DNA from 3 places in the Colwellia sp. 20A7 genome. Region 1 is predicted to be linked to each of the others. Evidence: predicted binding sites of a transcription regulator. Region 1 holds the regulator's gene; each other region holds the start of a gene.
What was found. Region 1 encodes FliA, which starts transcription of late flagellar genes. Its sites were predicted from a motif close to CTAAAGNTNNNNNNNNNNNNGCCGATA; they were not measured.

Region 1 (10,998 bases):
TTATGTTCTCGATATATCTCTAGATCTAGCTCAAGGGAAGCACTAATATTTTCAATATCAGCACCATCAACCAATAAATTTAATCCTTTTCGGGTGTAAGTGTCTTCTTCATCTAGTGCAATGTTCTCAAGGGCTAAATATCCAGCTTCCCTCGATTTACTCGCCCAAAGAACAATTTTTTCAATTCCTTCTTCAATATCATAACGAGGTGGTGTGAATACCCACTTTAATAGAGCGAATGCATGATAAAATTGACGACTTGAAGATTGCAACATTACAGCACCTAAAGTACCACCAACAACAATAATCAATGCGGGTAATTCAAATAATGCTCCAATAGAGCCACCCTCAAGAACGAAACCTAAATAAATAGCAAATATAGCAACCAAAAGTCCAGCTATACTGAGCCTATCCATGCTTTATTTCCTTAAGAATTGAACTCGGTATAACATCTAAAGATAAAGATAATTGAGAAATACCTGCAACTGTTACAGCTTGTGGCATGCCGTAAACCACACAACTTTGTTCGTCTTGTGCCCAGATTGTGGCTCCACTCGTTTTTAACATACGAGAGCCTTCTCTGCCATCAGCACCCATACCTGTTAATATAACACCTAACACATGGCCGCCAAACACTTTAGCAGCAGAGCCAAAGCTTACATCCACACTTGGTTTAAAAGTGATTTTCTCAGAATTATCATCAATTATCTTTATTTTTGCATTTTGCTCTGTGCCTGTAATAATCATTTGACGACCACCAGGAGCTAAATAGGCGCAGCCAGGCATAAGTACATCGCCATCACTGGCTTCTTTAACACTAATTTTACATAAAGTATTTAGCCTGCTAGCAAAAGCATTAGTAAAAGTTGCAGGCATATGTTGGATCAATATAATTGGTAATGGAAAGTTTTGAGGTAATTGGGTTAATATTTTTTGTAACGCCACTGGTCCACCAGTAGAGGTACCTATTGCTAATAGGTTATATTTTTTTCCAGAAGATACTTTGAGTGAAGATGCCGGTTTTTGAGCATTTATAGGTGTTGCAGGTACAGTCGGTTTTCGAGTACTGGGCGATAATTGGCTGCTTATATTACGATTAATAAGCGTACCCGGTTCTCTTAGTGAGCGACGTCTAGAGAGGCCCCCCTTTTTAGCGAGTTGAATTACACGTTGTCGTAATAGACTACCAGCCTCATCACTATTTTGCGCTATTTCACTAAATTTTTTAGGTAAGAAATCTAAAGCACCTGCTTCGAGGGCATCCAACGTTGCTTTTGCACCTTGATGAGTTAATGAAGAAAACATTAAAATAGCGGTGGGTGACTTTGCCATTATTTTCTTCACTGCGTCAATGCCATTCAAAACAGGCATTTCAATGTCCATGGTAATAACATCAGGCTTAAGTAAAAGAGCCTTCTCTACTGCGTCTTGCCCATTGACTGCAACATCAATAACTTCTAACTGTGGATCTTTGTTTAGAATATCAGTGACTCGTCGTCTAAAAAAACTTGAATCATCAACAACGAGCACTTTATAGGCCATTTACTTCATCTACCTTTATTATTTTACTTTTATGAATGCAGCTTTCTATTTACTGGTGATTTTTTCGCATAGAATTTTAACATATTGGGAATATCTATAATTAATGCAATACCACCATCACTCGTAATAGTTGCTCCAGCCATACCAGGAGTTCCATGTAATAGTCTATCAAGTGGTTTAATGACAACTTCCTCTTGTCCAATCAATCGATCAACAACAAAAGCAACTTGTTGATTTCCTAATTGCACTATAACCACATGGCCTTGTTCACGGCTTTTATTTTCATAGTTTCTAACAAGCCATTGATCTAAATAAAATAATGGAATGGCTTTTTCACGAACAATGACAGTTAACTGACCATCAACGTTATTTGTTTTAGTTAAATCTAAATGAAATATCTCATTAACTGCCGCAAGTGGTAATGCAAACGTTTGCGCACCAACAACAACCATTAACGTTGGTAGTATTGCTAACGTTAGTGGCACTTTTATTTCCAAAATGGTGCCTACACCCATTTCTGAGTCGATATCAACAGCACCATTTAATTGGGTGATCTTGGTTTTAACAACATCCATACCAACACCACGGCCTGATACTTCTGATATTTCTGTTTTGGTAGAAAAACCAGGAGCAAAAATCAAACTAAAAGCTTCTTTATCTGACATTCTTGCAGCAGCATCGACATCAAGAACGCCACGTTTAATCGCTATCTCTTTCAGTTTTTCAGCATTCATACCCGCACCATCATCTTTAATGGTTAACAGAATATGATCACCTTCTTGCGAAGCCGATAAAGTGACAGTACCCTGACGCGGTTTACCTTGTTCTTGGCGTACATCCGGCATTTCAATACCATGATCAACCGAATTACGAACTAAATGCACTAAAGGGTCAGCCAAAGCTTCAACTAAATTTTTGTCTAAATCAGTTTCTTCTCCTTCTAACACCAACTGGATATCTTTATTAAGACTACGCGCTAAATCACGTACTACCCGAGGAAATCGCCCAAATACTTTTTTGATTGGCTGCATACGGGTTTTCATTACCGCACCTTGCAAATCAGTAGTGACGGCATCTAAATTCGAGACTGCTTTAGTTAAGTTTTCATCATCAGAAATTAACCCTAAACTTGTTAGGCGATTTCTAACTAAAACTAATTCACCAACCATATTCATGATTTTATCAAGTCGTTTGGTATCAACACGAACGGTTGTTTCGCCTTGGGGTGCTGATGCCTGAGCTACTTTCTTAGCTACTAGTGGTTTACTCGGTGATGGTTTAACTTCTTCTCTAACCACAGGCTTTGAACTAGCGGTATTAGATGCTGAAGGAGTAACTTTAGCTATAGGTGATTCAGCTGGTGCTATTGATGCTACATCACTAGCTTTAGGCGCATTGCCTTTACCATGCAACTCATCAAGTAAGCTTTCAAATTCATCATCGTTTATTTCATCAGATGAGTTATTCACAATAGAAGAAGAGGTATCTTTTACTTCAGACGAAAATGCACCTTGTCCGTGAAGTTCATCTAATAATGATTCAAACTCATCATCAGAAATTTCATTAGAAGATTCAGCAATAGCTGGCGTCTCTATAGCAGGAGTTGGTGATGATGAAGGACTACCGCTACCATGTAACTCATCAAGTAAGCGCTCAAACTCATCTTCACTCATATCATCAGCCGAGTCAGATGTTGCACTTTCTACAGCTTGAGGAACAGAAGCTTCAACTACAGTTCCTTCAGGCTGACTTAAACGGTGCAACTCTGCTAATAAGTCTGCTTCAGCAGGAACAAGTGGCTCTCTATTTTTCACCAACGTAAACATATCATTGATAGTATCAAGCGCTGATAAAATAGTGTCCATTAAATCGGCATTGACTGTGCGCTTACCAGTACGAAGTAAATCAAATATATTTTCTGCGCCATGACATACATCAACAAGGTCATTTAAAGCCAGAAAACCGGCGCCACCTTTTACTGTATGAAAACCTCGAAAAATTGCATTAAGTAAATCAGCATTATCAACATCATTTTCAAGTTCAACGAGTTGCTCCGAAAGCTGCTCGAGTATTTCACCTGCTTCGACTAAAAAGTCTTGTAAAATTTCTTCATCTGCTTCAAATGACATTCACTAACTCCCGTTAAAAACCTAAACTTGATAAAAGATCATCAACATCATCTTGATCTTCAACAATATCATTTCTATCTTCTTTATTGACTATTGGTCCTTCAACTAAGTTTTCACCTACTTTCGGGCTTGAATTTGTTTGAGAATTTTCTGAGGAAATTCCAAATGCAGTCAACATGTTAATTAAACTTTCTTCAACTTCACGTACTAAATCAATAACTTTACGAATAACCTGCCCAGTTAAATCTTGAAAATCTTGGGCCATTAACACATCAGTCATTAAACCATGAATATGTGCTGTTTCTCTTCCTGTAGTAATTAACAAGCGATCAATATCAACGCATAAACTTTTGAATTCTTTTAAATCTATCTCATTATTCATCAGTTTAGCCCATGCTGGTTTAACAGCACCAACTTGACTAGATATATCCTCAATTACCGGAAAAATAGATTCTACCGCATCCATAGTTTTGTTTGCGGCTTCTTCTGTACGTGTAATAACATAATTCAAACGCTCTTTAGCATCTGGAATTTCTGCTGTTGCTAAGTCATTCAATCGAGAATCTAGCTGAAAGTTTGTTAAAGAGTCATGTAATTGACGAGTTAACTTACCTATTTCTGCAAATAGTTCAGAGTTTATAGGGTTTTGAATTGTTGCAACAAGTTCATCAGCCTTTTCTTGCTGCCCTTTTTCTAAAAGCTCAACCAAAGATTTAGCCTGCTCCAAAGAAACACGCCCCACCATTGCCATACTCATGCACAGTCCTTAATACTTGAATTAAAGCCAATCAGTTTTATGAATTAGCTTTAACTAGCTAGTCTAAATAAAAATTAACCTAGACGTTCAAAAATTTTATTTAATTTAGCTTTTAGTGTTGCTGCTGTAAAAGGTTTAACAATATAGCCGTTAACGCCAGCTTGAGCCGCCATAACGATTTGTTCTTTTTTAGCTTCAGCTGTAATTAATAGTACAGGGATGTGAGCTAAACGTGAATCAGCACGTATAGCCTTTAACAAATCAATACCTTGCATTCCTGGCATATTCCAATCGGTCACAACAAAGTCAAAATCACCATTTTGAAGCATAGGTAAGGCTGTACTGCCATCATCCGCTTCTTGAATGTTTGTAAAGCCTAAATCGCGTAACAAATTTTTTACTATACGTCTCATTGTTGAAAAATCATCAACAACTAGTACTTTCATATTTTTATCCAAGGCACCCTCCGGCGAAACATTCAAAATTTTTATAGGTTAACACAGTTATAATTCTACTTAATTTTGCCAAGATTGCATACGTGCTTTTAATCGATGCATCGCTTGGCTATGAATTTGACTTACACGTGACTCACTAACATCAAGCACGGCACCAATTTCACGTAAATTCAATTCTTCATCATAGTACAGAGACAGTACTAGAGCTTCCCGTTCAGGTAAAGAACTAATACATTTGCTTAGTCCATCTTTAAAAGCCTTGTGCTCGATACTTTGATATGGGTCATCACCGTGACAAGCGTCGTCAAACTTAAGCGCATCTTCGCTCACTCCTAAGTCTTCAATCCCTACTATTTTACCCGTACTGACTTCACTAAGTATATGATGATACTCATTTAACGAAATATCAAGTTTTTCAGCAACTTCTATATCAGTAACGTCTCTACCTAATGTTGCTTCTAATTGCTTAATTGCTTCACTAACCATACGACTATTTTTATGTACAGACCTAGGTGTCCAGTCACCACGGCGTATTTCATCTAGCATAGCACCCCTAATTCGGATACCTGCGAACGTTTCAAAACTAGCACCTTTAGTGTTATCAAAATTATTTGCGGCTTCAAATAAACCAATCATTCCCGATTGAATTAAGTCATCCACAATAACACTTGCCGGTAATCGAGCAAGTAAATGATAAGCAATTCGCTTAACCAACACAGTATGCTGTTCAAGCAGCACAGTTTTATCAATTAAGTTGTTATAGGCTTTAGTTTTTGCCACTTTTGACTATTCCCACCTAAATACTTTAACGTATTTATATTTATTATTTTTAATAAGTACTTGATAACTTAATATTAACGAGATGTTAGTAATCCAGTAATTGTTCGATAAAGAATTCTAAATGACCTGACGCTTGCTTCGGTATAGGCCAACTACTAACATTCTTTGCTAAATCCTTAAACGCTATTGCTGCTGGTGAGTTAGGAAAAGCTTCAACAATGGCTTGCTGTTTACGTACTGACTTTCTAATATTTTCATCGAATGGGATAACACCTACCAACTCAAGTGCTACATCTAGAAATCTATCGGTAACTTTCGTTAATTTGGAAAATAATTGCTGCCCTTCATTAGGCGTACGCACCATATTGGCAACAACTTTAAATTTAAATACATTATGATCACGGCTTAGCAGTTTCATTAATGCATAACAATCGGTAATTGACGTGGGTTCATCACAAACAACTAATACTACGTCTTGTGCGGCTCTAGTAAAGCTAAGTACCATATCTGAAATACCTGCTGCGGTATCAACAATAAGTACATCAAACTGAGTAGTCATTTCACTAAAAGCACGAATCAAACCTGCGTGTTCAGCGGGAGTAAGGTCAACCATTGATTGAGAGCCAGAAGTGGCTGGAATAATTTTTATATTACGAGGACCAGTAATAATAATATCATCAAGTTCACATTCACCAGATAAAACATGAGAAAGGTTGCGTTTTACTCTTAAACCCAACATCACATCAACATTAGCTAACCCTAAGTCAGCATCTAATACTAATACTCTTTTCCCTTGCTGCCCAAGGGCTATAGCCGTGTTTAATGATACATTGGTTTTACCAACGCCACCTTTACCACCAGAAACTGCTATTACTTTAACTTTTTTTAAGTCTTGCATCTTTCTTAAGCCGCTCGCTTGATCTGCCATTTATTACTTCTTATATTATCGCTTTATTTCAAATAAGAATACTGCAATTTAAAATACATCTATATCGCCACCACTGGCGCTATTGGCATTGGCCTTGCCGTACGTTGAACATGAGCTACATTTTTCTTCGCTGAATTTATTGCCATCTTATCTGCAAGAGTAACTAATTTTTCAGCATTTGCAACTTTAATATCTTCAGGAACTCTTTGTCCATCAGTAAGATAACCTATTGGAAGGCCATTTTGAATTGAAGTTGTAATTATTTCGCCAACACTCACACTTTCATCAAGTTTAGTATAAATACAACCCGACAATGGTACTTTTTTAAAGCGATCGACATTTTCTTGCATAACTTGCTGCTGGCTATTAGCTGCTAGCACCAAATAATTTCTTATTCTAACTCTAGCATTCGATACCAAATTAGCTAAATTTTCAGCTAAACGTATATCTCTTTGTCCCATACCAGCAGTATCAATTAGAATTAATTTCTTTTGAGAAAACTGCTCAAGCAGTAAGTCTAATGCTTGACTATCTTTAGCCAGTTTAACTTGGCAGCCAATAATTTTTCCATAAGTAGCCAGTTGTTCAAAACCCGCTATTCTAAATGTATCAGTTGAAATTAGTGCCACTTGTTCATGCCCATGTACTTGAGAGAAACGTGCCGCAAGCTTTGCAATAGTAGTCGTTTTCCCTACACCTGTAGGACCAACTAAGGCAACAACCCCACCTCGATGAATAATATCATTTTGCGTCGTATTAAGTTGCTCACCAATTAATTTGGTCGCTTGCTGCCAAGCTTGCTCATCATGATATTCAGAAGGAACATAACCTGCTATTTGATCCGCAATTTGTTCATTTAAACCTAACCCTAATAAACGGTTAACTAACACTGCACGTTGGGGTTCTTTTTGCGCCATATCTTGCCACATAAGCCCTGATACTTGATGTTCAAGCAGCTTTCTTATAGAAGCCATCTCTTGTTGCATTTTATCAAAATCTTGCTGGTTAACGTGATTGTTTAAATCAGCACCTTGTTCAGCAGTTGGCTTAGATTGTAACTTTTCTGCCATTTGTTCGGCTTCTAACGACGTATGTCCTTCAAATTGAGCATCTTCATTAGTATAGCTTGCTTCTGGCACAGGAATCGTTCCATCAGGCTTTGAATGACGTAATCGTTGCGTAAAGTTACGTAATTGATCTTCAATATTATCGTCTTCGCTCGAAACTTGGTTACTTTGTTGGGTATATCCCTGTTGCACATCGATTTTCTCAGATTGCTGAGCAGAAGAGTGATGTTGAACTTGTCTGCTTAATAAGGCTGATAAACTATCAACAGGCTCGGTAGTACTGTTAGCTTGATTACCACCTATTTGTGGTTCAGGTACTTCCCTGTTCAATGCTGCTGCAGAAGTATTTTGAATGTTAACCGTATCATTTTGTATTTCACGGCCACGTTGATCACTCAGTGAAGGGTTATCATGTGAAGAAGTTACACTTACAGGTGGTGCTTGGCTGTAGTCAACTGCTGCCATTAACTCAACACCCTCAGGTATTTTTTTATTAGACATAATAACCGCATCTACGCCTAATTCTTCTTTAATTTGTGCTAATGCGCTACGCATATCTTTGCCAACAAAACGTCTTATTTTCACAGTTAACTCCTTATTTAGCTACGAGCGACTAAACTATACTCTGCAACTTATCATGCTCAATACTTAAGTTGCTCGTTACTTTTTTATTCGGTATTTTACTTACTCAAATTTATTAGTTACTGCCCTATAGCACTTACAATTTTAATTTGTTTATCATCAGGTATTTCTTGATAAGAAATTACCCTTAAGCCTGGTATGGTATATTTTACAAATTTAGCCAACACTGATCGTAAAATACCCGAGGTTAATAAAATAGGGGTATCACCTGCCAGTTCTTGCTCTTGAGCGCCATCATTTAATGATTTTTGCAAGCGTTCAGCTAAGCCGGGTTCAATACCTGCACCATCATCTCCAGCCATCTGCATAGACTGATGCAACATTTGTTCCAACTCAGGCGCCAAGGTTATGACAGGTATTTCTAACGCAGGGCCAACCAAGTCTTGAATAATAAATTTACGTAAGCTAATTCTTACTGCTGCTGTTAGCACTTCTGCATCTTGGCTTTTAGGTCCATACTCAACAAGGGTTTGTATAATTGAGCGCATATCGCGAACAGCAACACCTTCATTCATCAAACTTTGCAATACTTTAACAACGGTACCTAAGGATAGTGTATCAGGAATAAAGCCTTCAACGAGTTTAGGGTAAGTTTTAGCTAGAATATCAATAAGGTTTTGAACTTCTTCATGACCTAACAATTGAGAAGCATTGTTCGTTAAAATTTGGCTTAAATGTGTCGCTAATACAGTCGCTGAGTCAACAACGGTATACCCTAATGTTTGTGCTTGTTCTCGTTGATTTTGCTTAATCCAAACAGCGTCTAACCCAAAAGCAGGATCTTTCGTTGGTACACCATCAAGTTTTCCAAAAACCTGTCCAGGGTTTATTGCTAACTCTTGATCATGTCGTATCTCTGCACTCCCTATCGTTACGCCCATTAGCGATATTTGGTAACTATTAGGGTCTAGGTCTAGATTGTCACGAATATGAACAGCAGGTACTAAAAAACCAAATTCCTGTGAAAGCTTTTTACGTACACCTTTAATTCGGCTAAGTAGTTCGCCACCTTGCGCTTTATCAACCAATGGAATTAATCGGTAACCAATCTCTAAACCAATAACATCAACATGATTAACATCATCCCAACCTAACTCTTTAACTTCCTCTTCTTTTTGCTGACTTTGTACTTGCGCTTCTTCAGCAACTTTTTCTAACTCTGTAGCTTTAGTTGCTTTATGTTTAGTACCAAAATAAGCAACGGCTGCAATAATGCTAGCAAAGAGTAAAAATGCAAAATGCGGCATTCCAGGAATTACACCAATGACAAACATAACGCCTGCGGCGATATAAAGTGATTTTTCTTGCCCTAATTGACTACTTACCTGCTCCCCCATATCTTGGGAGGTATTTTGGCGTGTTACTACAATCGCGGTTGCAACAGATAATAGTAACCCTGGAATTTGCGCCACTAAACCGTCACCAATGGTTAGCAAAGTATAAATTTCAACAGCTTCATTAAAGCTAAGGTCATGTTGAACCATTCCAATAACTAGTCCACCCACGATGTTGATAAATAAAATTAAAATACCTGCAACAGCGTCGCCTTTAACAAATTTACTTGCACCATCCATCGAACCATAGAAATCAGCTTCACTGGTAACTTCAATTCGACGTTCTCTTGCTTGCTCAGCGTTAATAAAGCCGGCATTTAAATCGGCATCAATCGCCATTTGTTTACCTGGCATAGCATCAAGCGTAAAACGCGCGGTAACTTCAGCGATACGCCCTGCACCTTTAGTAACTACTACAAAATTGATAATAATTAAAATCAAAAATACAACTAAACCAACAGCATAGTTACCACCAATAACAACAGAGCCAAAGGCTTCAATCACTTTACCAGCAGCATCGGTACCTTCATGTCCTTCAAGTAAAACTACCCGAGTACTCGCAACATTAAGTGCTAAGCGGAGAATGGTTGCAATAAGAATAACCGAGGGAAATGAACCAAATTCTAGTGGTTTAAGTGTGTATACAGTGATTAATAACACCACTAAAGATAACGCAATGTTAAATGAGAAGAGTACATCCAATAACCACGCAGGCATAGGTAGAATAACCATACCAAGTGCAGCCATTACAAGGATTGGTGTACCCAACCCTGAGATATGAGATAATTTTTTCTTATCGAATTTATTGAAGAAGGCGTTTAATTGCATTTGATACTGCTGCTCGTTATGGTAAATTTTTGACGCTAGCTTTGGATTTGCAAAAGCTATACCAAAAGTAACGCCGCAATATTTTAATATTTGAACTCTTCAGGAATAGGCAGCTTCTTAGGAATAGGAATAGGTTTTTTACCTTTACCTTTTTTATGTTCATTAAGCTGAAAAATAAATGCTAGCACCTGAGCTACGGCGGCATAAAGTTCTTCAGGAATATCTTGGTCAACCTCTGCAGTATAATATATCGACCTTGCTAAAGCTGGTGACTGTACTATTTCAACATTATGCTCTTTGGCAATAGTACGAATGTGTATAGCCATTTCATCTATGCCTTTTGCTACTAGCTGCGGTGCTCCTCCCATATTCGCATCATACTTTAATGCCACGCTATAATGGGTAGGATTGGTGATTACAACATCTGCATTAGGTACTTCTCCCATCATCCGTCGTTGCGACATTTCATATTGTGTTTGCTTTATGCGCCCTTTAATTTCAGGGTTACCTTCAGTACTTTTATATTCGTCTTTAAT
Region 2 (10,998 bases), 800 kb from region 1:
TAATAACATTCCCTGCTTCGTCTTTATCACAACGCGTTGCAGTTACAACATAAGCACCACGTAAACGCACAGCTTTATCGAGTACTAAACGTTTATATTTTTTATTGGCTTCTTCTCTAAAGTCTTCTGCTTCAATATACAGTTCAGCACTAAATGGAACAATACGTGTGCCCTGGCTATCATCACTTGGATGATTTTTAACGGTCAAGTCTTCAGTTTTACCTTCAGGGTAGTTTTCTATCACTAACTTTATAGGATCAAGCACTGCCATAGCACGTGGAGCATTGTCATTTAAATCTTCACGGATACATGCTTCTAAAACACTCATTTCTACCGTGTTTTCCATTTTGGTAACACCAATGCGTTTAGCAAACTCTCTAAGAGAAGCAGATGTATAACCACGTCGTCTAAAAGCAGCAATCGTTGGCATACGAGGATCATCCCAGCCATCAACAAGCTTTTCTTCCACTAATGTATTCAACTTACGTTTACTCATTAATGTATATTCAAGATTTAAACGTGAAAATTCATATTGCTGAGGTTTTACTGGTACAGAAACATTATCAATAACCCAGTCATATAAACGTCGGTTATCTTGAAACTCTAACGTACATAAAGAGTGAGTAACACCTTCAATCGCATCAGATAAACAGTGAGTAAAGTCATACATTGGGTAAATGCACCATTTATCAGCAGTTTGATGATGATGAGCAAATCGTACACGATAAATAATAGGATCACGCATACACATAAAGCTTGATGTCATGTCTATTTTAGCACGTAATGAACACTCACCTTCTTTGAATTCACCGTTACGCATCTTGGCAAATAACGCTAAGTTTTCTTCAATAGAAGTATCACGATAAGGACTATTTTTACCTGGTTTGTTTAACGTACCACGATATTCACGCATCTCGTCGCCATTTAAAAAACAGACGAACGCTAAGCCTTTGCTAATTAATTCTACCGCAAAGTCATGCAATTGCTCGAAATAGTCTGATGAATAATGAACATCCCCTGCCCATTCAAAACCTAACCATTGCACATCTTTTTGAATAGCATGCACATAATCAATATCTTCTTTTTCCGGATTGGTGTCGTCGAAACGTAAGTTACACGCACCATTATAATCTTGAGCAATCCCAAAGCTTAAACAAATAGCTTTTGCATGACCAATATGCAAGAAACCATTTGGCTCTGGCGGAAAACGAGTTTGTATTGAACTATGTTTGCCACTAGCAAGATCAGCATCGATAATTTGACGAATAAAATTTGTTGGGCGGTTTTCAACTTCCGACATCCACAGAGCCTCTAAAGAAAATTAACGTAATTGATATTATTATATCAAGAGTTCTAATCAGCGAATAGCAAAAAGGCTCAACAGAGCCTTTAATTTATTTTACTGAAGTTTATATATACTGAATATTTATTTTTTCAAAATATCATCAACAGTACCTTGAGCTAAACCATGATAACCAGGACGTGCTTTTTTATAAACGTTAAGCGCCCATGCTTTACCCTGTTCTGTTTGAGCTAACTCTTTATATAATGGCACTATCAACTTACGACGACCGATACTAACTAAATACTCAGACATTTCTGGGTAAACAACATCGTAACCTGCTCGTATTGATAATAAATACCAAGCATGAGCAATTTCGGCATTTTTACTATGCGTTAAGTTAAAAGCTTTATCAATTGCTACCATACGCTCAATACTAATATCAGTAGGTAAATTATTGATAAAGTGTAACCACTCATGCAATGTCCAATTAGCCGTAGGTAATTGAGTTAATGTTATATCTCCTACTAACCATTGCGATACTTGTTGATCAATAGTACTAAAAGCAGTTGAGGTAGGTTTAGGTACAAATGCAGGTAAACCTTGTCCATAAATCCACTCATTCACTTCGCTATCACTAACAATGTTAGGATATTTATGCGTTAAGTTAGCTTTAAGGTATTTAACAAAATTAGTTGTACCTAAACTTTGAAAGGCATGACTGTCAAAGTACTCAAGTACAAAAGCATCAAAACGATCACGACCAAACTTGTTCTCAAGGTAAATTAAAAATAATTGTCCTTTAGTGTAAGGAACACCCGAGAATGCATCATCAGGATCACGGCCTTTTAGGTCGATGTATAGCTGTGTATCACCAGCATCTAATTCAGCTATTTCATTATTTAGATTTTGAGAATCTAGCGATTGCTCCATGATAGCTCTATTTTTACCAAACACAGCTTCCATAATGCGATTTTCAACATAACTGGTAAAACCTTCGTTTAACCATAGATCACGCCAGCTTTCATTGGTAACTAAATTACCAGACCATGAATGTGCTAGCTCATGTGCAATTAAATTTACTAAGCTTTTATCCCCTGCAATAACGGTTGGTGTGATAAAAGATAAACGAGGGTTTTCCATTCCACCAAAAGGAAAGCTTGGTGGTAATATTAATAAGTCATAACGACCCCAGCGATATTTGCCATACATTTTTTCAGCTTTATCAATCATAGCTTGAGTATCATCAAATTCAGCTACTGCCGCATCTAAAATATTAGATTCAGCATAAATACCTGTTTGGTGGCTCATCGATTTGAAATGTAAATCCCCAACACCAATCGCAATTAAATAGGCCGGAATAGCTTGTGGCATAGAGAAGAAGTAATCGCCATCGCGCTCAGTATCTGGTTCGTTATTAGCACTCATCACAGCTAATAAATCTTTATCAGTAGTAATTCGAGCAGTATAAGTTACACGTACACTTGGCGTATCTTGAATAGGAATCCATGAGCGAGCATGTATTGCTTGATTCTGACTAAATAGAAATGGCTGTTTTTTACCTGCAGTTTGTTCAGCAGATAACCATTGTAAACCAGACGCATTTTCGGTTGAATTATAATAAACACGTAACTTTTTAGCTTTGAATTTTGTATCGACCGTAAGTTTTGAACCTAAAACAGAATCTCGTGCAGCAAGTGTATAATTTACCTTTTGCCATTCGTCTTGAGCATTTTGGGCAAGGACTTTATGGATAACCAAATCACGTGTATCTAAAATGATACTTTGTGGTGTATCACTAAGCCATTTTAATGATAACTCAGCAAAACCTGTTAATGCTTTTTCTTCGAAGTTAACCGCTAAGTCTAAATAAAGATGTGTTGTGATAACTTGATCATAATTTGAATAGGTATAAGCATCGTTTAATACGGGCTTATTATCCGCTGTTGCTAATTGCGATATTAATAATGTTGCTAGCAACATAAACCGCTTAAAAATTCTCATTGAAATAATCCTAAAAACTCACAAAAAAAAATAGGCTTATAGATTACTTTGAATCAACAAGCCTATTCAACTATTTTGTATTATTAATATATTCAATAAATTGAAAGAATATAAAGAATTATTTACAATTTACTTTTCATGTAATGCGCTAAGTTCTACAGTTTTTGCATTTGAATAACTACGCGGCGGTTTTTACCACGTCCAAGCGTTGTAGCATTAGAAGCAATATGACGTTTTTCGCCATAACCTTTCGCTTCTATGCGGCTCGCATCAATACCATTTTTTACAAAGTAGTCGCGTATTCTTAGCGCTCTACGCTCTGATAACTTAAGGTTTGGCCAACGGGCACCATAACTGTCTGAATATGCATCAACCAAAACTAATTCTAGTTTTGGATCTAAACTCAAGTATTCTCTGATCATGTCAACACGTCGTTGTGATGCTTTCGTAAATTGTTCACTATTTGATTGATAGTTTAATACTGTAAAAGCAATATCGTCAAAACTATAATTTAATAAGTTTCCAACACAAGCGACAAAGTTTCGATAAGCCCCTTTAAAACGTGCGGTTGATAAACCAACTGAGATTTCATCTTCTTCACTATACCAATCATTATAATAAAAAGTTGGGCTCATCCCTTGCTCTAGTTCACTTAGCATAGTCCAAGCCACCTTTTTGGGTAAGCTAGGATTAAACTGTTTTTGTAGCTTCATATTGGCTAACACTTTTCCGCCATACCCCGGACGCCAGCTAGGTGATTCACTACGTACTTGGGCAAGGGAATAACTATCGGGTAACAGCATCATATCAAGTTCAAATTCCATATTCAGTTTACGGCTTGCTTTTGCGGAAAAACGTGCCTGCCCATAATGAGGGATTTGATGTGATAACGTACATTGTAAACGAGAGTCGTCGGCAAGTTGCCATTTTGAACTATTAAGATCCGCACTATATTGTCGGATACTAGCTTGTGCCTGTGTAGTCACAAACGTAAAAAAAAGTGCGAAAGAAGCTGTCATAAAGAATGAAGGAGAGAAGAACAATTTATATGTATTTGGAGAGTATATTTTCATATTATTTATTACATAATTAATTAGTGACATTAGTTATATCGCCTCAAACTAAAATAACTTTAACACTTTCTATGTGTTTATTCGTTAATTTAGCGCTTTATCACTAATTTATTACTTTTTATATACGTTAAATTAGCATCGAATAACCTCAACTACATTTACATCTTAAGAAATAACCAAATCATAAATGTAATGATGTAAGTATTGCTATCGTGTTTACAATAATTTTCTGAGATAATTACCTATCCAAGTTTTTCCCTTAAGCCAAATTTATAATATGTCAGATACTGTAGAAATAAAAGAAAATAAAGAAATAAGTAAACCATTATTAGCACAACGCTTTCGTGGCTATTTCCCTGTTGTTATTGATGTGGAAACAGGTGGTTTTAATGCCCAAACTGATGCCTTACTTGAAATTGCAGCCTCTGTATTATCATTAGATGAAGTTTCAGGAAAGTTATCAATTGATGAAACAATACAATTTAATGTTCACCCTTTTGAAGGTGCAAATTTAGAGCCTAAAGCGCTTGAATTTACCGGCATTGATCCAACACATCCATTACGTGGTGCTGTCGATGAAGATGTTGCTTTAAAAACATTGTTTAAGTTAGTTAGAAAAAAAATGAAACTTGCTGGATGCCAACGCGCTATTATTGTAGCTCACAATGCAGCTTTTGATTTAGGCTTTTTAAACGCAGCAACAGCCCGATGTAACATTAAACGTAGCCCTTTTCATAGCTTTGTTAGCTTTGATACTACAACACTAGCAGGACTAGCATTAGGTCAAACTGTATTAGCAAAAGCTTGTGAGGCTGCTGAAATAGACTTTAGCAATAGTGAAGCACATACGGCACTTTATGATACCGAAAAAACTGCTGAGCTATTTTGTCATATTGTTAATAAATGGCATGAATTAGGTGGTTGGCCGCTAGCAATAGCAGCAGAATAAATAGAAAAGCATAAAAAAAGCTAGAGTTATAAACCCTAGCTTTTTTATGTAATTTTAGTGACAAAAAATTAAAATAAAACTGAAATAATTGACACTTTAGTAACCCGACAACGATTAAAGTTTATCAGCGTTATCTGTAAGATAAGCTGCAACACCATCTGGAGATGCTGTCATACCTTTATCACCTTTATTCCAACCTGCAGGACATACTTCACCGTGTTCTTGGTGGAATTGTAATGCATCAACCATACGAATCATTTCATCTACGTCACGACCTAATGGTAAATCGTTAATTACTTGATGACGTACGTTGCCTTCTTCATCGATTAGGAATGAACCACGGAAAGCAACACCTGCTTCAGGATGTTCTACATCATATGCTTTACAGATTTCATGCTTAGTATCTGCAACTAAAGTGTATTGAACTGGACCAATACCACCTTCGTTTACAGGTGTGTTACGCCATGCATTGTGAGAGAATTGTGAATCAATTGAAACACCAATTACTTCAACACCACGGCTTTTGAATTCTTCCATACGGTGATCAAAAGCTAAAAGCTCTGATGGGCATACAAAAGTAAAATCTAATGGGTAGAAAAAAACAACCGCTTTTTTACCTTTAATTGCTTTACTTAACGTAAAAACGTCAACAATTTCACCACTACCTAATACTGCTGCTGCAGTAAAATCTGGTGCTGGACGACCAACTAATACACTCATTTTATGTTCCTTTCTATTAATAATAATTAAGAATTATTATTGAAGACAATGAATAACAACTCATTATCTTAACAATTTATTTCTTGATAAATTTATTCTGCACTTGCCTCTTCAGAAGCATTTTTAGCTGAAGCTTCTTTAACCAAAGTTTGTAGCTCACCTTGTTGAAACATTTCCATAATAATATCACAGCCGCCAACTAATTCACCTTCAACCCAAAGTTGCGGAAACGTAGGCCAGTCTGCATACTTTGGTAATTCAGCTCTGATATCAGGGTTTTGTAAAATATCAACATAGGCAAATTGCTCACCGCATGAGATCAAGGCTTGAGATGCTTGAGAAGAAAAACCACAACTAGGTAGTTTTGGCGAGCCTTTCATATACAATAATACTGTATTCTCATTAATTTGTTCTTTAATACGTTCGATAGTTTCCATGATAACCCCTAAAAAAAATAACCTCTAAAAATAATACTCATTAAACTGAGCTGAATTCTTAGTAAAAACTTACACTAGAAATATAATGGAGACGAAGTTTCACTTTTCAATTCAATATAATAAATACTTGAAAATAAATTTATACCCTTGAAAAATAGCAAAAGAAACCTTATACACTCTATACACTAGTTATTCAAAATAGTATAAACTTAATACCTGAGTATTTTACTCAAGTTTTATTGGAAAATACACCCTTTATTCACGAATACACTGTAACTTTAAAACAAAGAACTTGGAGAGCACAATGGCTATTGAATTACCTGCATTACCTTACGAACAAGATGCCCTGGAACCACATATTTCTGCAGAAACTTTATCATTTCATTACGGAAAACATCACAACACTTACGTGGTAAAGTTAAATGGTTTGATTGAAGGCACTGAGTTTGCTAACAAATCATTAGAAGAAATAGTTAAAACTTCTTCAGCTGGTGTCTTTAACAATGCAGCACAAATATGGAACCATACTTTTTACTGGAATAGCTTAAGCCCGAATGGCGGTGGCGAACCTACAGGCGCTTTAGCAGATGCTATTGTTGCTACTTTTGGATCTTTTGCTGAATTCCAAGCAAAATTTACTGACAGTGCAATTAATAACTTTGGTTCAAGCTGGACATGGTTAGTAAAAAATGCAGATGGAAGCTTAGCAATTGTTAACACTTCTAATGCTGCAACACCATTAACAGATGAAGGTGTTACACCATTACTTACTGTTGATTTATGGGAACATGCATATTATATCGATTACCGTAATCTTCGTCCTAAGTACATGGAAGGTTTTTACGCACTAGCTAATTGGGATTTTGCTAGCAAAAATTTCTCAGCTTAATAGCTATCAACTGAAATTTTTAATAAAAAAACGAGCTAATTAGCTCGTTTTTTATTTGAACAATAGTACATTTAGACTATTAGATTACAAGTAATTAAAAGGTTTTTAATACTTTCACTGACTCATCAACACTCCCAGCGTCAACATAACCAATAGCACCAGCATTAGCAGAGATATGCTTTAATACCTCAGCATCTGAAGCTAATTCTGTTGGTGGCTTACCTCGACCTGAAAATATCAATTTAGACCAATAAGCCTTCATCTGACTTGAACTTTTATTTAATACTTTTTCTTCAAATTCACTACGTACTGCACTACCTGAAACTGAATTAATCGGTTCAATTGATCCACCGCTTGGAAATGCTTTCATTTTTCCCATAAAAATTCGAGCTATATCATTATCATCAATAATATCAGCATTAGTTGAGTTAACAACAACCGCAACATCGGCCATAGAAGAGAAACTAAGAAACAAAACAGATGTACATAACAAAAGTTTACTTTGAGTACTTTTTAAAAATTTCATTTTTTAACTCCTAAAATACAGTTACTAGTGCTGTTCTAAACAAGCCTGAGTCATTATTACTATCGAGATCATCGCTAAAAGAGGTATATTCAAATTTTAATGCCGCTGATTGATGGAAATCCCAACGCAGACCTAATGTGATATAACTTGTGTCTTCATCTGTCGCAGTATCTAAAGTTTCGGTACCACGGATCAAAGCTTGTAAGTCTTCAGGTAGGAACTCAACTGCCGTGCCATCTGGTATACCAGGTATTTGATAGTTTAACGCGATAGGATCTTGGTCATCTTCATCAACCCCATAAGTTACATGTACCATCATATTATTAAATCGATAACCGGCCATCAAATAATAAGACTCTTGACCAGGTAAAGCTGTATCATCTAATGATAATGAAGAGTATTCACCCACTATAATAATTTGATCAAAATCAAGCTGGAAACCAAGCTCAATAAACTCACTGGTATCTGATGCTATATCAATTTGACTAGCAATATGATTTTGGCCTACTCCATTCCAACCATCTACTAAAGGTTTAATAGCCAACAAATCGATATCCATTTCTGTTTGGAAATAAGCACCTCTCAGTGTTAGCCACTCACGTGTTAACGTTAACGAGGCACCAGCAAAATTTTTAAAATCAGCACTACTCTCAGTACCGAGCACTTCTATATCTGAATTATTACCACCATAAATAGCGTGTAATGTTGTATCAAAATCACCGAGCTGCATCGAGTATATGGCCGCAATCCCATCAAAGGTATCAAAAGGTACGTCATAAACCCCTCTTGGCGGAGTAATCCAAGGGTAAGCATAAGACACATCTAAAAAGTCAGAGTACATATAAAAGGGAATACGTTGACGACCAGCCAATATTTTCAAATTATCATTGGCTTGATAACCAACATAAGCCCATTCAAATTTAGGATCCCAGTCATCAGCACCTCGAGATAGTATTTGGGCGGTAATACTTAAACCTTCGCCTAAATCGCTTGATGCTTGTAAAGCAAATAGTGAATCAGGACTAAAGTCGATTGAATCATCATAGCCATACAAGCTTTCATCGCTTGCCGTTGTAACACCAGCAACAATACTAGCAAAACCATTTAATGTGATTTCAGCATTGGCACTACCTGCTAATAAAATACCTGTTAGCGCAAGCGCTATTTTATTATGTTTCATTATAATATACCTATCATTATGTTGAGTTATGTTAATTCCGTTTACTGCTTTATTGAAACTACAGTTATTATTATTAAATATTACTTATTGTTCTGTCTTTAAATAAAAAATATAGCTAAAAATTAGACCTTAAATTGACGAGCTACAGACTCTAACGCTGAAGCCAAGACCGTTAACTGCTCACTCACACCACCAATTTCACGTGATGCTTTAGAAGCTTCATCAGCACAAGATTGAATATCTTCAACATGACCAACCATAAGACCAGAAACTTGATGCTGTTCTTCTGTTGCAACAGCAATGGCTCCATTCATATCAGCAATAACATTGACGGTATCCGTTATAACAACTAGGCTATCACCAGCCTCCATAGCCGTTTTCACACTAGCTTCAACACTCGCGCGTGAGCTTTCCATCATGGTTACCGCTTTTTTAGAAGCGCCTTGCAACTGCCCGAGCATTTGATTAATTTCTTCCGTAGATACTTGTGTACGTGATGCTAGGTTTCTAACTTCGTCTGCAACTACAGCAAAACCACGACCTTGCTCACCCGCTCTGGCCGCTTCAATAGCAGCATTAAGTGCTAGTAAGTTAGTTTGATCAGCAATACCACGTATTACTTCAAGCACAACATTCACCCTTTCAGTATCTTCTTGAAGTTGATTCACTGTTTCTGCTGCTTGTGTTACATTTTCAGCTAAGGTTCTAATACCCATTACCGTTTGCTCAACAACTTCCTTACCTTTTTCAGCTTCTATATTTGCATTTTTAGCAGCATCTGCTGCATCTGCTGCATTAGTCGTAATTTCAGCTACACTTTGGCTCATCTCTTCAACCGACTGTCTTGATTGCATAACACTATCTGATTGGCGATTAAATGAATCAATGGTACTACTCGACAGCTGTGAAATAGTATTTGCGGTTTCAGCTAAGGGCAAAGCGGTATCCACAACATTTTTAATAACGCCTTGTAATTTTTCAATAAAGCTATTAAACCATAAAACTAACTCACCTATTTCGTCCTTACTGTTGGTGGTAATTCTAACAGTTAAATCCCCGTTTTCTTGGGCAATACCTTTCATAGAATGTATAATATTTTGTAAGCTTGAACTAATTGCTTTAGCAACAGGAATAGCTACAGCAAACAACGCTAAGATAGTAATACCGCCAACTATCATACCTGTGGTAGCATTTGACTCTGCCTTTTCATTAACCGACTCAAACGCTTGAGTAAAAGACTGATATCGCTCAGCACGAAAGGTATTTAACTTATTTTGCAAATTAGTAAGCTTTTCTGACATTGCTTGACTTCGTTGTCCTAGCGTAGAAAAGTCAGCAGAGTCATTTACCATCTCACTTGAAAGTGCAAAAGCTAATTGATAATAATCATTAAAATCACTGAGTAATGAGCGTAAATAACTCGCATTCTCGGTGTCTGACTGAATATTACTTTGAAGTTTGTCACGGGTTTCCTGCGCATAGATATTAGCGGCATCAAGTAAATCAGTTTCCCCCATGGTTGCAGCATTACCCAGTGTTTCTTTCAACTTATCAAGCCTAACAAGGCTATATTCGGATGTTTGTAATAATTGATATTCGATACGATATGCCTTATCTAACTGTGTCACTATATGGGACATAGCCATAAGCGTTATAGCTAAATATACACAAAACCCAATAGCTCCAACAAATGGAATTAAAAGTATTTTATAGCGAACCGATAATGTTTTAAATAAGTCCATATTTGCCTTCTAGTTATTGTTAATCAACAATTTATACATAATAAGATGAGTGTAGTAAAAGAATCATATTACGCAAATTTTAAAATAAAGAATTTGAAGAAAATGACTCAAACGAATAATTAATGAGCAATCCATTGTTCTAATGCATGTTTATAGATAATAAAGACCTAATTTGAATAACTAAATTAGCAATGGA
Region 3 (10,998 bases), 570 kb from region 1:
TCATTATGGGAATTATCATGTCAAAAGCGCATTATAAAACTGTTTGGTTGTCTGATATTCACTTAGGCTGCAAAGACTGTAAGGCTGAGTATTTACTAGATTTTCTTGATCATAGTCAAATAGACACCTTATATCTTGTGGGCGATATTGTTGATATTTGGGCAATGTCCAAACAATTTCGTTGGCCGAAAGCACATAATAACTTATTTCATAAACTACTCTCTCTACCTTCTGATGGCACTCGAGTTATTTATTTACCTGGAAATCATGACGAACCCCTTCAAAAGTATAATGGGATGAATTTTGGTGATATCGAGATTCATAGAAGCTATACACATATAACAGCTCAAGGTAAAAAACTTTTGGTGTTACATGGTGACCAGTTTGACCAACAAGTTTGTTTTGGCCCTGTGCATTCATGGGTTGGGGATGTATTGTATGATTTTTTGTTGTTTTTAAATCGTTGGTATAACTGGACGCGAGTAAAATCAGGCCAGCCTTATTGGTCATTAGCTAGTTATATTAAGGGAAAATTGACAGGGGCTGGTAAGGCAATAGCGCGATATAGAAAAGCGTGTTGCGATACTGCAAAAAAACAAGGTTTTGATGGTGTTGTCTGTGGGCATATTCATCACCCTGAAATCGTTGAAGAAGGGGGTGTTCTATATCTAAATGATGGTGACTGGATTGAAAACTGCTCAGCCTTAGTGGAGTCTAATAGGGGGGACTTATCACTTGTTTATTGGGCTAAAATTAATAATGTTAGTAACCTTATTAATATTGACCCTGAAAAAAACATCCCCAAAGGGCGTAAGATTGCATAACTTAAATAGTTAATGTTTTTTGATATTAGTATTAACGATAATGCTAGAGCGGACGTCACGCTTTTCTGATGTTTAATCACTTATCAAGATGTCACAAAGTTGTCATTTAAACGTCAAATATTAGCCATAAAAGTACTATATTCTGGGTAATCAGTGAATAGCTGATTATGGCGGAATTAATATGTTCAATGTCGACCAAGTTGTTAATGACAGTCTACCGAAAATGAATCATCAGTCATTGATGAGCAAAAGTATCAGAAACATTTTACGTTATCTTTTGCATGAAAAAGCCTTACTGACTATCGAGAAACAATATCCATATGCCAAAGGATTAGACTTTGCCGAAGCAATGCTCGATCACTTTGATTTTGGCTATTGTGTCAGTGATAAAGATAGAGAAAAAATTCCGGCAACCGGTAAAGTTATTATCATCGCGAATCATCCTATTGGCACTTTAGATGGCGCAGTATTAATAAAGATGATCAGTGAAGTTAGGCCAGACTTTAAGGTAGTTGCTAACGACTTATTAATGAATGTTAAACCATTACACTCCCTATTATTACCAGTGAATAATATGGGTAATAAAACACCGAAAAAAAACCTTGAAGCAATTTATCAGCACCTGAATAACGAGGGCGCTGTGATTATTTTCCCTGCTGGAGAGGTCTCTCGTATGGGAGCTAGTGGGATACGTGATGGTAGTTGGCATAAGGGGTTTCTTAATTTCGCTACCGCTACGCAATCACCTATTCTTCCTGTTTATATGGATGCACGAAACTCTGCTTTTTTCTATGCAATATCAGCAGTGTACAAACCATTATCTACGTTACTATTGATTAAGGAAATGTTCAAACAAGCGCACAAACGCATGAATATTAAAATTGGTGATGTCATCCCATTTGAATATTTTGACTCTCTTGATGTGCCGCAAATCAGTAAAGTAAAATTGTTTAAAAAGCATTTATACAATATTGCTCGAAATAAAGCTGAAATATTAAAAACAGAAAAAGCCATTGCTCATCCAGAGAATCGCGCAGAGCTTAGAGCAGCTATTCGCAACTGTGAACTATTGGGGAATACTGCAGACGGCAAGAAAATATTACTTTATCGTCAGCAAGGCAGCTCACCTATTATGCGTGAAATTGGTCGGCTCAGGGAGGTTGCTTTTCGTTTAGTGGGAGAAGGAACAGGAAAACGTCGAGATATTGATGGGTATGATCTAGATTATTTACATTTGATTTTATGGGACGACGATGACTTAGAAGTAGTAGGTGCCTATCGCTTTGCTGAAACTCAGAAGTTAATCGATAATCCACAATCTCAGGGAATATATACTAATACGTTATTTGATTATCAACCTAGTATGACACCAATATTTACCAAAGGCTTAGAGTTGGGCCGTAGTTTTGTTCAACCAAAATATTGGGGGAAACGAAGTTTAGACTATTTATGGGTAGGAATAGGGGCGTTTGTAGCTAAAAATCCGCAATATCGTTATTTGTTTGGGCCTGTCAGTATTAGTAATGCTTTACCAACACCGGCCAAAAATTTACTTGTACATTACTACCAGCATTATTTTCCGAGTGAAGAAATGATAGCGAAAGCGAAAATACCTTTTCAACTTGACGATATGGAAAAAGGTGAACTGCTTGCAGCATTTGATGGTGCTGATAAAGAAAAAGATTTTGTAACCTTGAAGCATTTATTGGCGAATTGTGGTGTAAGTGTACCAACACTTTATAAGCAATATTCTTCTTTATGTGAAGAGGGCGGTGTCAGTTTTTCAGCATTTAATATTGATCCAGATTTTAATGATTGTGTTGATGGTTTAGTGGTGGTTGATCTTGATAAATTGCTCACTAAAAAACGCATTCGTTATATTGAAAAGCATCAATAATTCTAGTGTGATTCGCTTGATTGCTAGATAAACCCTCTTTAAAGAGAGCAGTATTCAACTACCACATATAACAAAGAAACTAGAGGAAATGGCTATGCTTAATGACATTTATCAATATGATCTTCGTGTATTATTATGGTGTAGAAAATCTCGATTTTATCCTCAGTTTATTGCCATGGTTCGTATTATTTCTCGAACGGGTGATGGTTATATACAGTTTCTACTGCCATTATGCTATTGGCTAATAAGTCCTCAAGAAGGAAAGCACTTTGTTATTATATTGCTTTGGGCTTGTGCTATAGAGCGGTTATTATATTTTGTGTTAAAAAATAGCTTAAAGCGTAGGCGCCCACCTGAAATAGTGACAGGCTTCACCAGTGTAATTGAAGCCTCAGATCAGTTTAGTTTTCCTTCTGGACATACCATGGCAGCATTTCTCTTAGCTAACTTATGTGTGCTTGAGTTAGGGATAATTGCATCACCACTTTATTTTTGGGCAACGAGTGTTGCAATATCACGGGTAATACTTGGTGTTCATTTTCCAACAGATACGCTGGTAGGTGCTACTTTAGGAAGTAGTATTGCTTATGTTGTGGTGATGGTGTGAAAATATTATATGGTGTTCAAGCTACAGGGAATGGTCATATAGCTCGAAGTCGAATTATGGCTAAGCAATTAAAAGAAAATGGTGTCGAGGTGACTTTTCTTTTTTCTGGCCGCCCTAAAGATAAACTCTTTGATATGGAGCTCTTTGGTGACTTTATCTATAAACAAGGGCTTACTTTTATTGTTCAAAATGGCAAAGTTAATTATTTATCAACCGCATTCAATAATAATTTTTTACGATTTATTTATGATGTTCATACGTTAGCGATTGACGATTATGATTTAATTATTACCGATTTTGAACCTGTGACCGCTTGGGCTGCAAAGCTAAAGAAAAAGCTAGTGCTTGGTATTGGGCATCAATATGCTTTTGGTCGTAATACACCTCGAGCCGGAAAAAATTTACTAGCTGAATTCGTGATGAATTACTTTGCACCGGCAAAGGATTCAATCGGGCTACATTGGGCACCTTTTGATCAATCTATTTTGCCACCAATCATTGATGTAAACCTTGTTGGAAAAGCGGAAGTAAATGTGGTTATAGTTTATCTTCCTTTTGAAAATCAGAGTAAAGTAACTCGGTTATTACAACAATTCCCAGATAAACATTTTATCCAATATTCTCCGGATGTTGATAATGCTGAGAAGAAAAATGTATCGATAAGAACCACTTGTTATGCAGGGTTTAAGCAAGACTTGTGTCGTGGTAGCGCTGTTATATCAAATAGTGGTTTTGAATTAATCAGTGAATGTTTGCACTTAGGACTGCCTTTACTCGTTAAGCCGTTACAAGGCCAAATGGAGCAAGAATCAAATGCACTTGCATTACATGAGCTTAAATTTGCCAAGGTAATGCGGACATTAGATGAAGATATTGTCGCTAGTTGGTTAGTAAAGTGTAAGCCTAGAATATATAAAAAAACACCTGATGTAGCTTTTGAAATAGTAAGGTGGTTACTTAGCGATAAAAAATTGCCAATTCACAAAGTAGCGGCTTCTTTATGGCATCAATATAAATAGAATGGGGATAAAAGCCCATAGTTGAATTGCAAAGAAAGCTATTACCTTTGATAGAGTAATAGTGTTTTTCAAGGAAGATCATTATTGCATAAACAGTCTTTAAACTAAGCTTATGAACGTATGGAACTAAGCTTTAATATTAATATTTTGTCCGATGCTGGCGGTTGTATTACTTGAACTAGCAGCTGGGGCTGCACTTTGAATTAATTGCAATGCCATTTCTCCTTCTGCTTCTGCTATCTCTTTTGCTTTAACGGCAACAGATAAAATTGTTCCGTTACCACCATTTTCGGGGGCGAAACTTGGTGTATTAGTAATATTGATAGACATAGCGCTACTCCAGAATGAATTAATAATTATGCTTAATAACTGTATATCGGCTTATTCACAAAAAACTTTACCTAAATTATAGCAAAGTTTAACAAGATAGTGTTTATTAGCTTTTTGGTTCTTTTATAATGTCTCGTTAACTCTTACTCATCGTGCTTTAATCATAGTTTGACTATATAATACTGCTTACATGTCGTTTTAAATTGAGTCTAAAATATGACGGAACAATTACCCATTTCGATTTCTGTTTGTGATGATTTAGTACAGCAATTTACTAAAATAAGATCTGTATGTAATAAGCTTGAAGCACAATTCAATTTTCAAACGATGACGGCTAATTGGTATGGTAATGAAGAGGTTGTGCTTAGCGTTAAACTATTTATAGAAACAGCGAACAGCTTTGATATACATAAACACGCCCAAGAGCAAGCTCAATCAGAAACAAAAAATTATAGCGATGATGTTTTTAGTTATTACTATAACAGTGAAAAAACTCAAACACTAAATTGCTATATTGCTATTACTGACTCAGAGCTTGCTATGCTAAATCAGCAGCATAAAATACTGGCTGGGTTGCTTCATATTAAGCTGCAAAAAGTACTTAATTTAATTGCGAAGCAGTTAGCGTTAGGTGCTATTTAATCTCATCAAATTAACTTCTTTAATTTAGTAACTATATTATGTCTATAAATCGTGCTCGTCTAGATCGCTTTATTAGTGAAACCTGTCAAATTAATCGGAAAAAAGTACGCTTATTATTAGCACAGAAAAGAGTAACTGTAGATGGGGTGATCGCGACAGATATTGCCTTACCTATTTATAAATTCTCTGTAATTTCATTGGATAATAAGGTTCTTCAGCAACACCAAGCTTTATACGTTATGTTGCATAAACCTATCGGGGTTGTGTGCGCTACCAAAGATGACAAACACAGAACCGTTATAGATTTATTAGGTGAACTATTATCGGCTGAAGAAAAAGCGAGTTTACATATTGTTGGACGCTTAGATTTAAATACATCAGGTTTGGTTCTATTAACCAATGATAGTCGTTGGTCTGAAAAGTTAACATCCCCAAAAAGCAAAGTAGCTAAACATTATTTAGTTACGTTGCAAAACCCGTTAACCCAAGAATATATTGCAGCTTTTTCAGCAGGTATGTACTTTGCTTATGAAAATATCACAACTCTGCCAGTTGTCTTGACTATTACTAGCCAATATCAGGCGGAAGTTGTGTTAACAGAAGGGCGTTACCACCAAATAAAAAGAATGTTTGGTCGCTTTAATAATCCTGTTATTGCTTTACATCGAACATCCATCGGTAAATACGTTTTAGAGGAGAGTTTGAACCTAGGAGAAAGTAAGCTAATTAACGTTAGTATCTAATCCTTTATTTACTAACGTTATTATTGATATTTTACAATTTACTTATTCAACGTTCAGTTTACTTAACACCTAGTTCGCGTAAGCGTTCAAGTAAATAACTGGCTTGAGTATGTTCTTCTGACAATTTTACATCACTACAAGGGTGTAAGAAAAGCGGCAGTGAAATACGTGATTTTGTGCTAGCTTTACCTGTAGGATTAATGACTCGGTGAGTAGTTGAAGGAAAGTATCCGCCGGATGCTTCTTGTAACATGTCACCTATATTAATAATTAAATTACCAAAATCACTAGGGACATTTATCCAGCTGCCATCTTGGCACTGTACTTGTAAACCGGGTTCATTTGCTGCTGGTAATATAGTTAATAAATTAATATCTTCGTGAGCAGCAGCTCTTATTGCGCCAGCTTCTTCATCGCCTGTTAATGGTGGGTAATGCAATATGCGTAATAGCGTATTCGGCGTATCTTTAATCATACTCGACAATGGTTGAGAATAGTTTTTTGCTACGTCTTCAGGACTATAGGCTTCCACCCAGTCTAATAGCTCACTGGCTAAGTTAGACGCCAATTGATAATAGTTGAGTATTTCATCTTTTAATGAATCAGGAATACGACCCCATGGATAAACATGAAAATACTCTTTAATATCTTTTTGAGTATGACCTTTTGCTACTTCTGAAATCTCAGAAGAAAAATAGCCATCTTGTTTTTCAACATCAAAAGCAAACTCTTGTTTACCGTGATTATTAAAAAACTCTTGCCAATTATGATAAATAGATTCAACTAAAGATTGTTGAATAGGATGGTTTTTTAATACCCCAAATCCAGTTTCTCTCAAACTTTTCACAAATAGCTCAGGTGCATTCTTGTCTGTGTAATCAACAACGGATAGTGTCATTTTTTTCTCTTTAAGGTAAAGTATGAGCCAATTGTAAACCGATATTAGTTATCATCAAGCATATAAATAAATAATAACGATTTTTTCATGCTTTGCTATATAATGTAATTAACAATAAATTTGTAATATAAATAAGTGAAACACAACATGAAGTTATCTTTTTTTTCAGTTATATTTTCGGTTCTTTTTTTAGCTGCTTGCTCTAGTAATAATGAAACTTGTGAAGATATCACGTTAGCATCAGAGCAGATTCAACAATGCCAAGTATTACATCGTCAAATAGTGAATGCCAAGGGTCAGCCTTTAATTCGTACAGAGCTTGAACGCAGATATCAGCAGGATTGTATTGATATTCGGTATTATCGTGATGAAAAGCAACTTGCTATTTGTGGTAACAAACATAAAACAAAAGAAATCGTAACAAATATGAATAAAGAAGCGAGTAATAAATAATACCTTTATCATTAACCCATTTTAACCCAGTATAAAGTGAATTTTTTTATAGAGACATCATGCTTATATGAAAAGTTTATAGAATTAAATTGCAAATAATAGTAGTAGCAAATGGTGAATTTTATTTATGTCTAATGGATCTTTAAAAAACAATATGGACACTGCTAAACCTAAAAAAGAAGTAGAGGAACAAGCACTTCTGACTTTGCAAGCAGAGCATCAAGATTTACAATTACGTTATAATGCTTTGTTTAATTTGAATAAATTATCTCAAGAATGTGAAGATTTAAACCACTTCTATCCTAAGGTTCATAAAACTATAGCCTCATTAATGACGGCTGAAAATTTCTATATTGTTACTTATGATCAAACTTTTAGCACACTTGAGTTTGTTTATCATGTAGATGAGAAAGATGAAAGACCTGAAGGGGTTATAGATTATGATGTCCTAGCAGGCTCTTTTACACACTTAGTTATTGAATCATTACAACCTTTATTAGTAAGCCCCTCATTAGAAAAACAGCTATGTGCAAATGGTAAAATAACCCAACATGGTTCAACAGGAACCGACTGGGTAGGCGTGCCACTACTACACAATGATTTAGTTATTGGGGTGATGGTAGTTCAAAGTTACAATGAAAAAGTTAGGTATTCTGAGCAAGACTTAAATATGCTGACTTTTACTGGACAGCATGTAGTTAGTGCGATGATTCGCTTACAGGATAAAGAGCGCTTAACCAGTGCTGTTAATGCACGTACGCAAGAATTAATGGCACAAATTCGCGAACGAGAAAAATCTGAATTATTACAAGAATCCTTATATCGAATTTCAGAGTTAGCTAATGATGCTAGTTTTGATATCGATGTTTTCTATTCTAAAGTACATAATATTGTTGGTCAGTTGATTAACGCAACCAATTTTTTTATTGCTAAATATGATGAAGAAAGTGACACGATAGAATATGTTTATGTGGTTGATGAAGATTCGAGCCATGAGAGAAGTTTTTTCAAAAAAAGAAAGCTCTCAAATCATTATTCTGAACTCGTTATTCGTCAGCAGAAAACGGTTCTTTTATCTAAGCAAGATATGCAAGATTTGTGTGAGAGTGGTCAAACCCGAAAGCCCACCTCGGATGAACATTCTTGGCTAGGTGTTCCTTTGCTCTATGTTGGAAAGCTATTAGGTGTAATGGTGATTCAAAGCTATTCTGCTCGTACTATTTATAGCGAGCAAGATGCAGAATTACTTAATTTTGTTTCTAATCATGTGTCTTCTGCGATTAAACGCCGAGAAACATCGGAAATAGAAAGGCAAAATCATGAGCTATTAGAGGAGCAGGTTAAGCTAAGAACCTTAGCCCTTGAAGAAGAGATTTTACAACGTAAGCAGGCTGAAAAAAGATTAAAGCACACGGCTTCGCATGATAGTCTAACTGGATTACCTAATAGAGCTGTATTTCTTGACCTATTAAATCATGCTATTGCCTGCAACAAACGAAAGCCTGACTTATCTTTTGCGGTATTATTTTTAGACTTAGATCGCTTTAAGGTCGTTAATGATAGTTTAGGCCACCAAGCAGGAGATACCTTATTAAAGCTTATAGCCTATGAACTTTCTTCCATTTTACGTGGTAAAGATACTGTTGCTAGACTCGGTGGTGATGAATTTGTGATTTTAATTGAAGATCTTGATTCAGACCAAAAAGCTTTCGATATTGCCCAACGAATCACTGAATTCCTTACTGAACCATTCATTATTAATAACCAATTAGTTTTTACAGGAACAAGTATTGGTATTTTGTTTAGTGATGAGCGCTATAACGATGCAGATACCATGTTGCGAGATGCAGATACAGCAATGTACCATGCTAAAGGCAATGGAAAAGGGCGTTATGAGGTCTTTGATGCAAGTATGCATCAAAGAGTGCAAAATGCATTATCTCTTGAGGCAGATATTAGAGAGGCAATAGAGTGGGACGAATTTATTCCTTACTATCAACCTATAATAGAATTAGAGAATAAAGAAATAAAAGGCTTTGAAGCCTTAGCTCGCTGGCCAAGTAATAAGCGTGGCTTTGTTTACCCTGATGAATTCATCCCGCTAGCCGAAGAAACAAATTTAGTGCAAGCTATTGATTTTCAAATATTAAAAAAATCTTGTCAACAGCTAAAACGTTGGCAAGAAACTTTATCACGTAATGATCTGTATGTGAGTTGTAATCTATTTTGTAACCAGTTTTTTAGTGCTACATTACCTGATGATATTGAACGTATATTGATAGAGACAGGTTTGAAGCCTAAAAATCTAAGAGTAGAGCTAACAGAGCGAGCGCTTTTGGAAAATACAGACATTGTGTTATCTAATATGAAAGCGCTTAAAAAGTTGGGTGTAAAAATATTACTTGATGATTTTGGAACAGGATATTCGAGTTTAAGTTATTTACATCAATTTCCTATTGATGTCTTAAAAATAGATCGTTCTTTTATTAATAATTGTCATGAGCAGAACAATAGTAGAGCTATTATCAAAACCATTATTGATTTAGCAACAAGTCTTGGTATGGCGACTATTGGTGAGGGAATTGAAAGTCTCGAAAATGCAGAGTTACTTCAAAAAATGGACTGTTTATACGGGCAAGGATTTTATTACGCTAAACCTATGCCCGCGGATGAAATGGAACAATATATTATTAACCATTAACCATTAACCATTAACCATTAACCATTAACCATTAACGAGTAAAATGCTTCTCTGTGTTAATTAATTATTAAATTCAGCAATGGTTATACTTGTTTCGATAATCTTTCCTTGACGGTAAAGTTTAAATATTAATGTTGTATTAGGCTTTGTTTCCGCAACTATATCTAATGCTTGTACAATACTATTAATAGGTTTCTCATCTATTTGGTACATAATATCCCCAACTTGAATATCACCTATTTTTGCGGGGCTATTTGGACTTACTTCTTCAACTACAATTCCTTTCGCATCAGTAGAATACTGAGTAGCAGAAATTCCCAACCAGCCACGAACTACACGACCATTTTCAATGATTTGTTGCATTATTTTAGCTGCTAATTCATAAGGTACAGCAAAAAATATTCCTTGAATATTGAGTTGAGGATTTGATTGGGTGAATTTTCTTGAATTAATACCTACTAAAACACCATTACTATTAACTAAAGCACCGCCAGAGTTCCCTTCATTAATAGCAGCGTCCATTTGTAAGAAATTTAAGTAGCTGGTATTACTTAGACCACTACGACCTGTAGCGCTAATGATACCTTGAGTCACTGTTTGTCCTAGGTTTAAAGGGTTTCCTATCGCGAGCACGATATCACCGGCGAGTGACTGCTGATTATATTTTTGCGGGATAGTAGGCAAGTTACTCGCGTTAACTTTTAACACAGCTAGGTCAGTAATTTTATCAAAACCAATTATTTGAGCAGGAAATTGTTGGCCACTTTGTAATACCACATGAATCAAATCTGCATTTTGAATAACATGTAAATTAGTTAGGATATAACCATTACTATCCATGATCACACCTGAGCCTAATGTCGTTGTTTTACGGGCAGCTTGAC

Region 2: GQS55_RS08025 (flagellar protein MotY) is a predicted target of FliA. The motif match lies at 4,396-4,422, and genes of this name have one in related genera.
Region 3: GQS55_RS02055 (cytoplasmic protein) is a predicted target of FliA. The motif match lies at 4,722-4,748, and genes of this name have one in related genera.

Annotation. Positions count from the first base shown of each region.
Region 1 is NZ_CP047130.1:1,043,674-1,054,671, reverse strand. Features, by position in the region: gene GQS55_RS04585 (flagellar motor protein) at 1-416, opposite strand, end outside; gene GQS55_RS04580 (protein-glutamate methylesterase/protein-glutamine glutaminase) at 409-1,542, opposite strand; gene GQS55_RS04575 (chemotaxis protein CheA) at 1,572-3,671, opposite strand; gene GQS55_RS04570 (protein phosphatase CheZ) at 3,685-4,428, opposite strand; gene cheY (chemotaxis response regulator CheY) at 4,503-4,886, opposite strand; gene GQS55_RS04560 (RNA polymerase sigma factor FliA) at 4,944-5,663, opposite strand; gene GQS55_RS04555 (MinD/ParA family protein) at 5,749-6,591, opposite strand; gene flhF (flagellar biosynthesis protein FlhF) at 6,651-8,243, opposite strand; gene flhA (flagellar biosynthesis protein FlhA) at 8,360-10,462, opposite strand; gene flhB (flagellar biosynthesis protein FlhB) at 10,546-10,998, opposite strand, start outside.
Region 2 is NZ_CP047130.1:1,843,630-1,854,627, reverse strand. Features, by position in the region: gene glnS (glutamine--tRNA ligase) at 1-1,300, opposite strand, end outside; gene GQS55_RS08030 (M1 family metallopeptidase) at 1,427-3,286, opposite strand; gene GQS55_RS08025 (flagellar protein MotY) at 3,442-4,305, opposite strand; gene rnt (ribonuclease T) at 4,637-5,308, shown strand; gene GQS55_RS08015 (peroxiredoxin) at 5,423-6,028, opposite strand; gene GQS55_RS08010 (Grx4 family monothiol glutaredoxin) at 6,121-6,465, opposite strand; gene sodB (superoxide dismutase [Fe]) at 6,770-7,354, shown strand; gene GQS55_RS08000 (phosphate ABC transporter substrate-binding protein) at 7,449-7,880, opposite strand; gene GQS55_RS07995 (porin) at 7,891-9,060, opposite strand; gene GQS55_RS07990 (methyl-accepting chemotaxis protein) at 9,183-10,802, opposite strand.
Region 3 is NZ_CP047130.1:477,428-488,425, forward strand. Features, by position in the region: gene GQS55_RS02035 (UDP-2,3-diacylglucosamine diphosphatase) at 18-824, shown strand; gene GQS55_RS02040 (GNAT family N-acyltransferase) at 1,006-2,721, shown strand; gene GQS55_RS02045 (phosphatase PAP2 family protein) at 2,816-3,328, shown strand; gene GQS55_RS02050 (MJ1255/VC2487 family glycosyltransferase) at 3,325-4,347, shown strand; gene GQS55_RS02055 (cytoplasmic protein) at 4,474-4,677, opposite strand; gene GQS55_RS02060 (hypothetical protein) at 4,894-5,319, shown strand; gene GQS55_RS02065 (pseudouridine synthase) at 5,358-6,062, shown strand; gene GQS55_RS02070 (2OG-Fe(II) oxygenase family protein) at 6,121-6,960, opposite strand; gene GQS55_RS02075 (hypothetical protein) at 7,108-7,413, shown strand; gene GQS55_RS02080 (bifunctional diguanylate cyclase/phosphodiesterase) at 7,541-10,114, shown strand; gene GQS55_RS02085 (trypsin-like peptidase domain-containing protein) at 10,175-10,998, opposite strand, start outside.